DNA from 2 places in the Streptomyces sp. NBC_01190 genome. Region 2 is predicted to be linked to the other one. Evidence: riboswitches for the same ligand, from Rfam matches in the RefSeq annotation. Region 2 holds a riboswitch; the other holds the start of a gene.
What was found. Region 2 has a riboswitch for cobalamin ahead of OG519_RS23460 (ribonucleoside-diphosphate reductase subunit alpha). Riboswitches for the same ligand answer to the same signal wherever they lie in the genome.

Region 1 (7,336 bases), 3.9 Mb from region 2:
CCGGCTCGCCGTAGGCGGCGCCCACCGGCCGGGCCAGGGTCTTCTCGGCGGCGAACCGCACCCGGACCGGCAGCAGACCGAGGCCCGGCACCGTACCCGCCCTCGACTCCACGTCGTCCTCGATGAGTTCACCGAGGATCTGGAAGCCGCCGCACACGCCGAGCACCGGCCGCCCGGCCGCGGCCCGCTCCTTGACGGCGTCGGCCAGGCCCCGGGCGGTGAGCCACTCCAGCGCCCTGACCGTGCCGCGGGTGCCGGGCAGCACCACCAGATCGGCGTCCGCCAGCTCCTCCGGACGGTCCACGAACCGTACGAGGACGCCGGGTTCGGCGGCGAGCGCGTCCACGTCGGTGAAGTTGGACATCAACGGCACGGCCACCACGGCGACCCGCAGGATGTCCGCGCCGAGCGGCGCGGCCACCGCCGACTCGCGTACGGCGCCGCGCATCGACACCCGCAGGCCGTCCTCCTCGTCGATGCCCAGACCGTGGCTGTAGGGCAGCACGCCGAGGGTCGGCCGGCCGGTGAGGCCGCGCAGCATGTCGAGGCCGGGCTGGAGCAGGGCCGGATCGCCGCGGAACTTGTTGACCACATAGCCGCAGACCAGGTCCTGGTCCGCGGGCGAGAGCAGCGCGGTGGTGCCGAAGAAGGAGGCGAAGACCCCGCCGCGGTCGATGTCGCCGACCACCAGGGTGGGCAGCCGGCCGCGGCGGGCCAGCGCCATGTTCACGATGTCGGTACGGCGCAGGTTGATCTCGGCCGGGCTGCCGGCGCCTTCGCAGATCACCGTGTCGTAGCGCGCGCCCAACTCCTCCAGGCACCCCACCACCGTGTCGAGCAACTCGCCCTGCCTGCCGCCGTGGTAGCCGCGCGCGCTCAACTCGCCCACCGGCTTGCCCAGCACGATCACCTGACTGCTCCGGTCGCTGCCCGGCTTCAGCAGCACGGGGTTCATCAGCGCCGACGGCTCCACCCTCGCGGCTTGGGCCTGCATCGCCTGGGCCCGGCCGATCTCGGCTCCCTCCCGGGTCACAAAGGAGTTCAGCGACATGTTCTGCCCCTTGAACGGGGCGACCCGCACCCCTCTTCGCACCAGGAACCGGCAGATCCCGGCGGTGACCACGCTCTTGCCGGCGTCGCTGGTGGTCCCGGCGATCAGCAGACCCTTCATCGGGCGGCTCCTTCCGGCCCCAGGGCCGACAGTGCGGTCGACACCGCGAGCGCGAGCGCGCCCACGCGGCGGGAGAGCCGGACGGCCCTGGCGATGTCCGCGACCGTCGGGGCGGGAAAGGACGCGCCGAGGACCGGGCGGTGTTCGACCCGGCCTTCGTAGGAGAGCGTGCCGCCGAGTCGGCGGCGCAGGGCCCCGGCGAAGGCGGCCTCGACGGGGCCCGCGTTGGGGCTCGGATGGAACCGGGCGTCCCGGCGCCAGGTGCGGAGCGCCGATCCGGGATGCGGTCCCGCCAGCACCGCGAGCGTCGCGGTGAGCCGGGCGCCGGGATAGCCGAGGACGTCGTCGAGCCGGGCCGAGGCCCAGCCGAAGCGGCGGAAGCGGGGGGACTTGTGGCCGACCATGGCGTCCAGGGTGTTGGCCGCGCGGAAGCCGACGAGCCCGGGCACCCCGCCGACCGCGCCCCACACCAGAGCGCCCACCACGGCGTCGGAGGTGTTCTCGGCGACCGACTCCACCACCGCCCGCGCGATGCCGTCCGCGTCCAGCGCCAGCGGGTCCCGGCCGCACAGCCGGGGGAGCAGCTCGCGGGCGCCGGCCAGGTCGCCCGCCTCCAGCGCCGCCGCGACCCCCGCCGCCTCCCGGGCCAGCGAAGTGCCGCCGAGCACCGACCAGGTGGCCAGCGCGGTCAGGGCGACCGACAGCGCGGCGCAGGACCGTACGGCGTTTTTCGCCAGCACCGCGGCGCCGACCGCCCCGCCGGCGCACAGGGTCGTGTACACCGCGCCGCTGCCCCGGTCGTCCCGCCACATCCGGCGCTCCAACGCGCCGGCCGCCCGCCCGAATCCGGCGACGGGATGGCCGCGGCGCGGATCACCGGCGAGCAGGTCGCCGAGGAAGCCGAGCACGGCACCGTACGCGAACACGCGATCGGCACGCACTCGCTCAGCCCGCCGTCGCGCTCCGCGCGGACCAGCCGTCGAGGCCTTCAGGTATCGGTGCGCGCGTGCCGGGCATGCGTTAGGTCCTCACTCAGGGTCCGCGCCCTGGCTCGACGTGACCGGCGGTGAGAGTCTCCTGGCTCCCGGATCGACGCGCTCCCCGCCTTCCAGCCGGCGGACCGGCCGTGACGTACGGGTCGGGAGCGCGCTCCCCGGTGACAGTGGCGGGACCGCGCCGGATTCGCACCGGACTTCCTCTCCTGCCGCCGTATGGCTCCCGGCAGTTCACCACGCCCGCCAAACCGCGTCAACTCGCCCTTGACCTGCGCGGACGGAGCGTGGCGGGGTCCACCCGCCGGCGCGGTGCCCCGGACCAGCCAACCGGGGTCACGCGACGATGAGTTGGATGCCGTAGCCGATCGCGGCCGCGCAGGCGGCGAAGCAGAGGCAGGCGCCGGCCCGGGGCAGGGCGGCGGTCGGCCGGGACAGGCCGACCACGCCGAGGGTGAAGATCCCCACCAGGCCCACGGTCGAAACCAGGGTGACGACGAGGACGGTGCCGAGGGCGTGCCAGTCGATGGTCATGAGGAGTCCTTGGCGGGGGAGTCAGGCGGTGGTGGGCGCGGAGTTGGCGGGGCCGGGAGCCGGGGCGGAGAGCGGAGCCGGGGTGGTGGCCGTGGGGGGTTTGACGGCCGTGGTCGGTTTGCCGGGCGGCGCCACCGGAGCGGCGGTCCGGCCGGTCGCCGCCTGGCCGGGAAGCCCGGTTGCCGAGAGGCGCGTGGCCCGGGTGTTGGCGGGCGTCTTCACCAGCGTCACCGGCGTCACCGGCGCCGGCTCGGGGTCGTTGACGTTGGCGTGGGTGACCGGCTCGCGCCGGGCCGCCGCCCGGACCGCCACGCAGGCGGCGAGGGCGAGAGCGGCGACCAGGCCGACTCCCCAGGCACCCCGGTCGGCGAGCAGCGCCGCGCCCGCCGCGACGAGTCCGGCGGCCGGCAGCGTCAGGCCCCAGCCCGCGGCCATCCGGCCCGCGGTGCTCCACCGCACCACCCCGCCGCGCCGCCCGATCCCGGCGCCCATCACCGCGCCCGAGCAGACCTGGGTGGTGGACAGCGCGAAGCCGAGGTGGGAGGAGGCGAGGATGGTGACGGCGGCGCCGGTCTGGGCGCTGAATCCCTGCGGCGGCTCGATGTCGGTGAGGCCCCGGCCCATGGTGCGGATGATCCGCCAGCCGCCCAGATACGTACCGAGCGCGATCGCGCTGCCGGCCGAGACGATCACCCACAACGGCGGGTCGGAGTGCGGGGCGATCGCGCCGCCGGTGATCAGCGCGAGGGTGATCACGCCCATCGTCTTCTGCGCGTCGTTGGTGCCGTGGGCCAGGGAGACCAGCGCCGCCGAGGCGATCTGCCCGGCCCGGTAGCCCTTGGCGGTCGCCGCCGGGTCCGCCCGCCGGCTCAGCCGGTAGGTGAGGCGGGTGGCGAGCGTCGCGGCGAGCCCCGCAACGACCGGCGCGGCCACCGCCGGGATCAGGACCTTCATGACGACCGCGTCACCGTTGACCCCGTGCGTGCCGACCGAGACGAGGGTCGCGCCGATCAGGCCGCCGAAGAGCGCGTGCGACGAGCTGGACGGCAGCCCGGCCAGCCAGGTGAGCAGATTCCACAGGATGGCGCCGACCAGGCCGGCGAAGATCACCTCGGGGCGGACGCCGGCGGATTCGTCGATGATGCCGCCCGAGATGGTCTTGGCCACCTCGACCGACAGGAAGGCGCCGAGCAGGTTGAGGACGGCGGACATGCCCACCGCCGTCCTGGGCCCCATGGCGCCGGTGGAGATGGTGGTGGCCATCGCGTTCGCGGTGTCGTGGAAGCCGTTGGTGAAGTCGAACACGAGCGCGGTGGCGATCACGATTCCGATCAGGAGCGTGATGTGTTCCATGGACCCAGGATTCGTTCGGTCGGGAAGGGGCGAGCCGACCGTACGGAGATCTGATGAACGGAAGGTGAACTGGGGTCGTCTTCGCGGTGCTGATATGAACGGGTTGTAAACGTGGAGGTAAGGCGGCCGGAACGGCAGCGGAACGGAGCCGGAACGGGGGTTGCGGATGTTGCTGCCCGACGCCGTTGGCCGGGTCGGCCGGGTCAGCCGGGTGGGTGGGCCCGGTGGATCGGCCGGGTCGCCGGGCGCCGGGTCAGTGGCCGGTGAGGCGGTCGGTGAGCCGCGCCAGCGGGTGGGTGGCGGCGCTCTGGCCGGTCGACTCGCGCCGGTCGGCCGCCCGGTAGGCCGCGTACACCCCGTGCACCGCCGCCCAGCGGAAGGGCTCCGGCTCCCAGCGCCGTACCCGGTGGCCCACCCAGGGCAGCCCGGTCAGCTCGGTCGGGCCGCCCTGCCCGGAGTCGAGCCGGACCAGGTCCCGCAGGGTGCGGGCGGCCAGATTGGCGGTGGCCACCCCGCTGCCGACATAGCCGCCGGCCCAGCCGAGCCCGGTGGTCCGGTCCAGATGGACGCTCGCGCACCAGTCCCTGGGAACCCCCAGTACGCCGGACCAGGCGTGGTCCACCGCGGCGTCGGCCGTCGCGGGGAAGAAGCGCACCAGGATCGCGCGGAGCGCGGCCACCGTAGCCGCCGAGGTGCTCCCGTCGTTGTCGGTACGGGAGCCGAAGCGGTACGGCACGCCCCGGCCGCCCAGCGCGATCCGGTCGTCGGCGGTCCGCTGGGCGTACATATAGGCGTGCGCCATGTCGCCCAGGGTCTCCCGGCCCTCCCAGCCGATCGCCGCCCACACCGCGGCGGGCAGCGGCTCGGTGGCGATCATCGAGGAGTTCATCGGCAGCCAGGTGCGGCGATGGCCCGGCAGCGCGGCGGTGAAGCCCTCGGTGCAGCGCAGGAGGTAAGGCGCGCGGACCGTGCCGTACGGCGTCACCGCCGCGTGGGGGCGGATTCGGTCCACCGGGGTGGACTCGTGGACGATCACGCCGAGCCGTTCCGCCGCCTCGGCCAGCCCCCGCACGAGCTTCGCCGGGTGCACACGGGCGCCGTGCGGTGTCCAGGTCCCGCCGAGGGTGCCGGCCACCCGGATCCGGTCCGCCGACTCCGCCGCGCCCAGCAGCAGGCGGTCCTTCTCGCCGAAGGCGGTCTCCGTCTCGTGATACGCCGTGAGCCGTGCCAACTGGGCGGGGGTGCGGGCCACTTCCAGTACGCCGCCGTGCTCGATGTCCGCCTCGACGCCCTCCTCGGCGGCCACCCGGACCACCTCGCCCACCGTGTCGTTCATCGCCCGCTGGAGGGCGACCGCGGCGTCGTGGCCGTGCAGGGCCGCGTAGCGGTCGCGGCCCGCGATGCCGTTGTAGAGCCAGCCGCCGTTGCGGCCGGAGGCGCCGTAGCCGCAGAAGCGGGCCTCCAGGACGACGATCCGCAGCGAGGGTGCCGCCTTCTTCAGGTAGTACGCCGTCCACAGCCCGGTGTAGCCGCCGCCGACGATCACCACATCGGCGTCCGTGTCGCCCGCCAGGGGTGCGCGCGGGACGGGGAGGCCGGTGGCCGCGTACCAGAAGGAGACGCCGCCGTTGACGGTGGGCATAGTCGCACCTGCGAATCCGTAGCGGGTTTGTGAGCTGGCCTGGCGGTATGTCCGGGGGGTGCGCCCGAGGGTCCGGCGCCCCGGGGCCCCGTGGCCGGGACGCTACTGCCGCGCCGGCCACCCGGGCAATGAGCCGACGCCTCGACCTTGGGGTCGGCGGTGCCCCTCCAGGGGCGCGAGGACCTGCGCGCTCGGGTTGTCACCGGCCGGGTGGGGCTGTTGCTGTCGTTTCCGGACCACCGGCCGGTGGTGGATTCCTCGCGCAGTTCCTCGCGCCCCTTGCGGGGCCCGTGCTGCGCCTTGCGGTCCTTTGCCGTGCTCGCGTCGACTCTGCGGTCGGCGGTGCCCCCTCAGGGGCGCGAGGAACTGCGCGCTCGGCCGCCGCGCGCCCGCGGGTCGTCACCGGCCGGGTGGGGCTGTTGCTGCCGCCCCCGGTCCACCGGCCGGTGGCCGGTTGCTCGCGCCGTTCCTCGCGCCCCTTTGGGGCACGGTGCCCCCAGGGGTGCGAGGAACCGCGCGCTCGGTCGCGGCGGGCCCGTGGGGCGGCACCCGGCCCGGAGGGGGTGGGCCGAATTCGCTGACCGCCGGAGGCCACAGGCATTGGCAGGTAGGCCCTCATGCGCCCACACTGGAAGTGATGCGCTTGCGAACCGCCGTGGTCATCGCGGCCACAACCGTGGTGGGTGCCGGTACGGCCGCGTTGGCGGCGGGCCGGTACGGGAGCGCCCTCGCGCTCAAACCGGCCGTCGCCGGGCCCATGCCCGGCAGCCTGCTCAGGGTGCGCGCGGTCAGCCGGGACGAAGTGGTGCTCGACCGCGGCGCGGCCTCCGCGCGGCCCGGCGTCTACGGCCTGGCCGGCATAGGCGTGCACGCCACCGTCGGCCGGGTGGTCGACGAGACCGCCCACTCCGTCACCCGCCGACTGCTCCGCACCGACAAGGGCCGGCTCGCCAAGGACACCTACGTACGGATCACCCCGCAGGTCTACACCGGCGACCCGGGCAGCGCCCTCGCCCTGGAGTACGAGGACGTCCAGGTGCCCGGCGAACTCGGCCCGATGCCCGCCTGGCTCCTGCCCGCCCCGCGCGGCACCTGGGTGATCGCGGTGCACGGCGCCGGCGCCTCCCGCGCGGACACCCTGAACGTGGTCCCCACCCTGCACCGCTTCGGCCTGCCCGTGCTCGTCCCGGCCTACCGCAACGACCCCGGCGCCCCCGCGTCCCCCGACCACCTGGGCCACCTCGGCGACACCGAGTGGCACGACCTGGACGCCGCCATGCGCTACGCCGTCGACCAGGGCGCCGAGCGGATCGTGCTCTTCGGCTGGTCCACCGGCGCCACCATGGCGCTGCGCGCCGCCCAGCAGTCGCCGGTACGCAACCGGGTGGTCGGCCTCATCCTGGACTCCCCGGTCCTCGACTGGCGCTCCGCCGTCCGGGCCGCCGTCACCCAGCACCGGCTGCCCGCCCGGCTGACCCCCCTCGCCGTACGCGCCGTCGAGGGCCGCACCGGACTGCACTCGGCGCGCCACGCCGAAGCCGCCGACCCCACCAAGCTCTTCGCGCCCACCCTGCTGGTGCACGGCCCGGATGACACCTTCGCCCCCTGGGACCACAGCCGGGCCCTGGCCCGACGGCGGCCCGA
Region 2 (7,336 bases):
GAAGTCGGGGTAGCGCATCGGACGCAGGGTCAGTTCGAAGCCCGGGTCGAGCAGGTTCTTCTGGCCGGCCGGTCCGGTCACGGGGGCCCCGGCGGTCGTTCCGGTGGCGGTCTCGGTAGTGGTCTCGGCGGTGGTCTCGGTGGTGCTGGTCATTACTGGCATGCCTCGCAGGACTCGGGGTTCTCCAGGGAGCAGGCGATCGCGTCCGCGTCGGGTGCCGGGGCGGGCGCCGGGATCAGGGCGGGCTGTGCGTCCGGGGCGGGCTGGGCATTCGGGGTCGCCTGGGCGGCGGTGTTCTGCCCCTGGGCCGCGCGGGCGATCCGGGTCGCCGGCCGGGACCGCAGGTAGTAGGTGGTCTTCAGGCCCTGCTTCCAGGCGTAGGCGTACATCGAGCTGAGCTTGCCGATGGTCGGCGTCTCCAGGAACAGGTTCAGCGACTGGCTCTGGTCGAGGAACGGCGTACGCGCCGCCGCCATGTCGATCAGGCCGCGCTGCGGGATCTCCCACGCCGTCCGGTACAGCGCCCTGACCTCGGCCGGGATCCAGCTGAAGCCCTGCACACTGCCGTTCGCGTCGCGCAGCGCCTCCCGGGACTGGCCGTCCCACACCCCGAGCCGCTTGAGGTCGGCCACCAGGTAGGAGTTGACCTGGAGGAACTCCCCGGAGAGCGTCTCGCGCTTGAAGAGGTTGGAGACCTGGGGCTCGATGCACTCGTAGGCGCCCGCGATGGAGGCGATGGTGGCGGTCGGGGCGATGGCCAGCAGCAGCGCGTTGCGCATGCCGACCGCCGCGATCCGCTCGCGCAGCGCGGCCCATCGCTCGGGCCAGTGGAACGCCACGCCGAAGTGGTCGGGGTGCAGCACCCCGGCGGCGGTACGGGTCTTGTCCCACGCGGGGAGCGGCCCATCGCGCTCGGCCAGCTCGCAGGACGCCTCATAGGCGGCGAGCATGACCCGCTCGGCGATCCTGGTGGACAGCGCCTTCGCCTCGGCGGAGTCGAACGGCAGCCGCAGCTTGAAGAAGACGTCCTGGAGGCCCATCACGCCCAGGCCCACCGGGCGCCACTTGGCGTTGGAGCGGCCGGCCTGCTCGGTCGGGTAGTAGTTGATGTCGACCACCCGGTCGAGGAAGGTCACGGCGGTGCGGACGGTCTCGTCCAGCCGCTCCCAGTCGATGCGTTCGGCCAGGTCGGCCAGGTCCGCGAAGCCGCCGAACCCGGCGTGGCCGAAGGCGCCGAACTCGGTGTCCGGCGTGCCCGCCGCGTCCCGCGGCAGCACGAAGGCGCCCAGGTTCACCGAACCGAGGTTGCACACCGCGGTCTCGCTGTCGTCGGTGACTTCGAGGATCTCCGTGCAGAGGTTGGAGGAGTGCACGGTGTGGCCGGGCAGCGCGGTCTGGTTGGCGGTGCGGTTGGCGGCGTCCTTGAAGGTCATCCAGCCCTGGCCGGTCTGCGCCAGGGTGCGCATCATCCGTCCGTAGAGCTCCCGTGCCGGGATCGTGCGCTGGGCGAGCCCGGCCGCCTCGGCCCGGTGGTAGGCCGCGTCGAAGTCGGCGCCCCACAGGTCCACCAGCTCCGGCACGTCGGCGGGCGAGAAGAGCGACCAGTCGGCGTCCGCCTCGACCCGCCGCATGAACTCGTCCGGCACCCAGTGGGCGAGGTTGAGGTTGTGGGTGCGGCGGGCGTCCTCACCGGTGTTGTCCCGCAGTTCGAGGAACTCCTCGATGTCGGAGTGCCAGGTCTCCAGATAGACCGCCGCGGCGCCTTTGCGCCGGCCGCCCTGGTTGACCGCCGCCACCGAGGCGTCGAGGGTCTTCAGGAACGGCACGATGCCGTTGGAGTGCCCGTTGGTGCCGCGGATCAGCGAACCGCGGGCCCGCACCCGGGAGTAGGGCAGGCCGATGCCGCCCGCGTGCTTGGAGAGCCGGGCCACCTGGTGGTAGCGGTCGTAGATCGAGTCCAGCTCGTCCAGCGGGGAGTCCAGCAGGTAGCAGGAGGACATCTGCGGGTGCCGGGTGCCGGAGTTGAAGAGGGTGGGGGAGCTGGGCAGGTACTCCAGCGCGCTCATCAGGCGGTAGAGCGCGGTCACTTCGGCCACCGCGTCCGTGGCGTCGTCCGAGGCGAGCCCGGCCGCCACCCGCAGCATGAAGTGCTGCGGGGTCTCGACGACCTGCCGGGTGATCGGGTGCCGCAGCAGATAGCGGCTGTGCAGGGTGCGCAGCCCGAAGTAGCCGAAGCGGTCGTCGGCGCCGTCGGCCGCCGCCCGGTCGACCAGCGCGTCCAGTTCGGCGGCGTGGCGGGCGGCGAAGCCGGCGGTGCGGTCGGCGATCAGGCCCTCGCGGTGGCCGACCGCGATCGAGGCGGAGAAGGACACCGCGCCCTGGCCGGCGGCCTCCGCCGCGATGGTCCGGGTGAGCAGCCGGGCGGCGAGCCGTGAGTAGGCCGGGTCCTCGGAGATGAGACCGGCGGCGGCCTCGGTGGCCAGCGTCCACAACTCGGCGGCGTCCGAGGCGGCGTTGCGGCCGCGCAGCGCCGCCGCGGCCACCCGGCCGGGGTCGGTGTCGGGGAGGTCCGCGGTGAGCGCCACCAGATGGCGCAGCAGTTCGCCGCCGGGCTTGTCGTCCGGTTCCGGCCGCGGTGGCGGGGTGCGGTCGACGTCGGCTGCTGCGGGCTCTACAGGCGCGATGGTCACGGTGGTGCTCTCCTCGAACGCGGCGGCGGCCATACGGGGAGGGCAGGTGGCAGGGCGACCGGCCGCGCGCCTGCGGGAGGCAGGCGGGCATGCCGTACCGCGTCCGCCGGCCCACACCGCGAGGCCCGGACACTCCTCCCGGACCTGGGCGGTCCGGGCGGTGTACCCCTGCCGCGTGCGTCGGCACGCGGCAGGTGGTTGCCGGCAGGCGATCGGGCTGTGCGGGGGCGCGGGGCGCGGCCGCTCACCGTTGCGGGGCAGCGCCGGATTCACACCGGCTTCCCCTGCGGGCAGCGGTGCTGAGCATACATGTTGTGGCCGCCGAACTTGCTGGACCTACATGTTGTGTCGTGTCGTCCTTTTGTGGACCGGCTCAGCCGGTGCCGACAGGTGGGCCGGCGGGCCCTCAGAAGCCGGGAAACCCGGCCTCGGCGGGGGTTTGGCGGGCCTGCGCGGTCCGCGCGGACGGCGGCGCGAGGCGCCCGGCCGGCTCCCAGGCCGGCTCGGCCGCCGCCTCGCGGAGCTGGCGGGTGATCTTCGCCTCATGGCGCAGGCCGAGGACGGGGACGAAGGTGAGGACGAGGAGGAGGAAGGCGAGGGCCGCGATGTCGAGGAGGATGGTCATGAGTCAAGTGTCGCCACGCTGATGACGCCGGACCAGTGGCAGGACTGTCGTACTACCTTAATATCCTGCCAACTGGCATCCTCGACAGCATGCTGAAGAACGTCGCCGTCCTGCTGCTCGAAGGTGTCCACCCGTTCGAACTCGGCCTGCTCTGCGAGGTGTTCGGCCTGGACCGGAGCGAGCAGGGGCTGCCGGTCTACGACTTCGCCGCGGTCTCGGCCGAAGGACCGCTGCTGACGACGCACGCCGGCTTCGGGGTGGCCGCGGCCGAGGACCTCGACCGGCTGGCGGAGGCCGATCTGGTCGCGGTGCCGGCCGCCGACACCCGCGTCGACCGCCCGTTCCCGCCCGAGGCGCTGAAGGCCCTGAGCCGGGCGGCGGAGCGCGGGGCGTGGGTGCTGAGCGTCTGCTCCGGCGTGTTCGTGCTGGGGGCGGCCGGGCTGCTGGACGGGCGGCGCTGCGCGGCCCACTGGCGGCACACCGAACTCCTCTCCGCGCGCCACCCGCTGGCCCTGGTGGAGCCCGACGTGCTCTACGTCGAGGACCGCGGGGTGATCACGTCCGCGGGATCGGCCGCCGGGATCGACGCGTGCCTGCACCTGGTGCGCCGGGAGCAGGGCACGGAGGTGGCCAACGGGATCGCCCGCCGGATGGTGGTGCCGCCGCACCGCGAGGGCGGCCAGGCGCAGTACGTGGACCGGCCGCTGCCGCGGGGCACCAGCGACACGGTGATCGGGGTGCTCTCCTGGATGGAGCGGCACCTCGACCGCGAGCTGACCGTCGAGGAGTTGGCCGCCCGCGCCCATATGTCGCCGCGGACCTTCGCCCGCCGCTTCCAGCAGGAGACCGGGACCACGCCCTACCGCTGGCTGCTGGGGCAGCGGGTGCTGCTGGCGAGGGAGTTGCTGGAGGGCACCGACAGCACGGTGGACACGATCGCGGTCCGGGCCGGCTTCGGCAACGCGGCCACCATGCGGCACCACTTCGCCCGCTGGACCGGCACCACCCCGCAGGCGTACCGGCGGACCTTCCGCGACCCGCGGCGGGCGCTGAGCGCGGGCTGACCGGCTCCGGGTCGCGGAAGGTCCCGTTGTGTTCCGGGTCGCGGAAGGTTCCCTACTGCCCCTGCTGCCCCTCTAAACGCCCGCTGGTTCGCGCTGCCCCGGCGCCGCGCCCGGCTCACCCGGTTCGCCGGGCCCGGCCGGCTTCACGACCGGCGCCTCGTCCGGCTCCGTCAGGTAGTCCGCCCGAGTGGTCTCGTCGACGCCCTCCGGCGCCTTGAGCGCCCGCAGCACCAGGGTGAGCACCACCGCGATCGCGAGATTGAGCACGAAGGCGCTGAGTCCGATGTAGCCCAGCTCGCCGATGCCCGGGATGTTCGCCGAACTGCCGCCGAAGTGCGCCTGGGTGGCGCTGGACTGCTGGTACGCCTTCCAGGTGCCGTACGCCATGCCCGCCGCCCAGCCGGCCAGCAGCCCCCAGCGGTGGAACCAGCGGGTGAACAGGCCGCCGACCACGGCCGGCACCGTCTGGAGGATCCAGATGCCACCCAGCAACTGGAAGTTGATGGCGACCGTCCGGTCCATGGTGAGGACGAACACCAGGGCGCCGATCTTCACCACCAGCGACACCAGCTTGGACACCTGGGTCTCCTGCGCCGGAGTGGCGTCCGGCTTGAAGAGGTCCTTGTAGATGTTGCGGGTGAAGAGGTTCGCCGCCGCGATGGACATGATCGCGGCCGGCACCAGCGCGCCGATCGCGATCGCGGCGAAGGCCACCCCGGTGAACCAGGAGGGGAACATGTTCTCGAAGAGCTGGGGGATGGCCAGTTGGGCGTTGTAGCCCTTGACGCCCTTGCCGACGCCGTCCGCGAGCGCCATGAAGCCGAGCATCGCCAGCAGGCCCAGCATCAGCGAGTACAGCGGCAGGATCGTGGTGTTGCGGCGGATGGTGTTGCGGCTGCGGCCGGAGAGCACCGCGGTGACCGAGTGCGGATAGAGGAAGAGGGCCATCGCCGAGCCCAACGCCAGCGTGGCGTAGGCCCATTGCGCCTGGGGGGCGGCCACCAGCGAACCGCGCGGCTTGCCGGTCACCGGGTTCGGCACCTTGTACGCGGCGTCGGCCTTGTCGAAGACGGCGTGGAAGCCGCCCAGCTTGTACGGGATGTAGATGATCGCCACCGCGATGACGATGTAGATCAGCGCGTCCTTGACGAAGGCGATCAGCGCCGGCGCCCGCAGCCCCGAGGAGTAGGTGTAGGCGGCCAGCACCCCGAAGGCGATCAGCAGCGGCAGGTCCTTGACGAACCAGTTGGCCGAGTCGCCGCCGCCCACCCCCAGCACGTCGAGGACCGCCTGCATGCCGACCAGTTGCAGCGCGATGTACGGCATGGTCGCGACGATCCCGGTGACCGCCATCGCCACCGACAGGCTCTTGGAGCCGAACCGGCCGCGGATGAAGTCCGAGGAGGTCACGTAGCCGTGCTTGTGGGAGACCGACCAGAGCCGCGGCAGGAAGAGGAAGACCAGCGGGTAGGTGATGATCGTGTACGGCACCGCGAAGAAGCCGGACGCGCCGGCCCCGTAGATCGCGGCCGGCACCGCCACGAAGGTGTACGCGGTGTAGAGGTCGCCGCCGAGCAGGAACCAGGTGATCCAGGTGCCGAAACTCCGGCCGCCGAGGCCCCATTCGTCCAGGTGCAGGGCGTTCTCCGCGCGGCGCCAGCGGGCCGCGAGGAAGCCGAGCACGGTGACCACGACGAAGAAGAAGACGCAGACGCCGAGCGCGACGCCGTCCACACCGTTGCCGCTGTGGTTCATCGGACCTCACCCGCCTTGCGCGCCCGCTCCTCGCGCCGCACCAGCACGTAGGCGGTCCAGGTCAGCGCGGCCGAGAGCGGCACCCAGAGCATCTGGTACCAGTAGAAGAAGGGGATGCCGATGAACCGCGGCGTCGTCCGGGAGTAGGAGCCGACCCACAGCAGGGCGACGAGGGGCACGAGCAGGCAGAGCCCGGCGACGATCCGCGGGCCGGTGAGGATCGGTGGTCGGTGTGCGGAGGTCTCTTGTGGCATACGTGCGGCTCCCGTCCCTGACGCAACGAGTGTGACTCGCGGGAATCTAGGGGACGGGAGGAGCGCGCGTCATCAGGTGTGCCGGGATCTCACCCGGCCGAGCGGCGAAAAACCAGGTCGGGGGGCTCGGTCACGCTCAGGCGGCTTAGCGGCTCGGGCAGTTCAGGCGGCTGGCGGCTGGCGGCTCAGGCAGTTCAGGCAGTTCAGTCAAGGGGGCGGCTCAGCCGCGCCACGAACTTGTAGCGGTCGCCGCGGTACACCGACCGTACCCACTCCACCGGTTCGCCCGTGGTGTCGATCGAGTGCCGGGAGAGCATCAGCATCGGCAGGCCGACGTCGGTGCCGAGCAGGCCGGCCTCGCGCGGGGTGGCCAGCGACGTCTCGATGGTCTCCTCGGCCTCGGCCAGCCGCACGTCGTAGACCTCCGCCAACGCGGTGTAGAGCGAGGTGTACTTGGCCAGGCTGCGGCGCAGCGCCGGGAAGCGCTTGGCGGACAGATGGGTGGTCTCGATCGCCATCGGCTCGCTGTTGGCCAGCCGCAGCCGCTCGATGCGCAGCACCCTGCCGCCGGCCTTCATGTCGAGCAGTCCGGCGAGCCGGTCGTCGGCGGTGATGTAGCCGATGTCCAGCAGTTGCGAGGTGGGTTCGAGGCCCTGGGCCCGCATGTCCTCGGTGTAGGAGGTCAGTTGCAGCGCCTGGGAGACCTTGGGCTTGGCGACGAAGGTGCCCTTGCCCTGGATCCGCTCCAGCCGGCCTTCGACCACCAGCTCCTGGAGCGCCTGCCGGACGGTGGTGCGGGAGGTGTCGAACTCCGTGGCCAGCGTGCGTTCGGGGGGGACCGGAGTGCCGGGGGGCATGGTCCGGGTGATGTCCAGCAGGTGGCGCTTGAGGCGGTAGTACTTCGGCACGCGGGCGGTGCGGCCCGCGGTGGCGCCCCCCGTGGGCTCG

Region 1: another riboswitch for cobalamin. It lies ahead of OG519_RS07000 (cobalamin biosynthesis protein); the one in region 2 lies ahead of OG519_RS23460 (ribonucleoside-diphosphate reductase subunit alpha).

What each region holds. Positions count from the first base shown of each region.
Region 1 covers NZ_CP108580.1:1,640,183-1,647,518, reverse strand. The annotation lists gene OG519_RS07005 (cobyric acid synthase) at 1-1,171, opposite strand, end outside; gene OG519_RS07000 (cobalamin biosynthesis protein) at 1,168-2,112, opposite strand; cobalamin riboswitch at 2,242-2,371, opposite strand; gene OG519_RS06995 (hypothetical protein) at 2,500-2,697, opposite strand; gene OG519_RS06990 (inorganic phosphate transporter) at 2,719-4,050, opposite strand; gene OG519_RS06985 (NAD(P)/FAD-dependent oxidoreductase) at 4,304-5,692, opposite strand; gene OG519_RS06980 (alpha/beta hydrolase) at 6,330-7,336, shown strand, end outside.
Region 2 covers NZ_CP108580.1:5,556,771-5,564,106, forward strand. The annotation lists gene OG519_RS23455 (ribonucleotide-diphosphate reductase subunit beta) at 1-18, opposite strand, end outside; gene OG519_RS23460 (ribonucleoside-diphosphate reductase subunit alpha) at 153-2,690, opposite strand; cobalamin riboswitch at 2,876-3,031, opposite strand; gene OG519_RS23465 (hypothetical protein) at 3,097-3,315, opposite strand; gene OG519_RS23470 (GlxA family transcriptional regulator) at 3,405-4,379, shown strand; gene mctP (monocarboxylate uptake permease MctP) at 4,452-6,134, opposite strand; gene OG519_RS23480 (DUF3311 domain-containing protein) at 6,131-6,388, opposite strand; gene OG519_RS23485 (GntR family transcriptional regulator) at 6,592-7,336, opposite strand, start outside.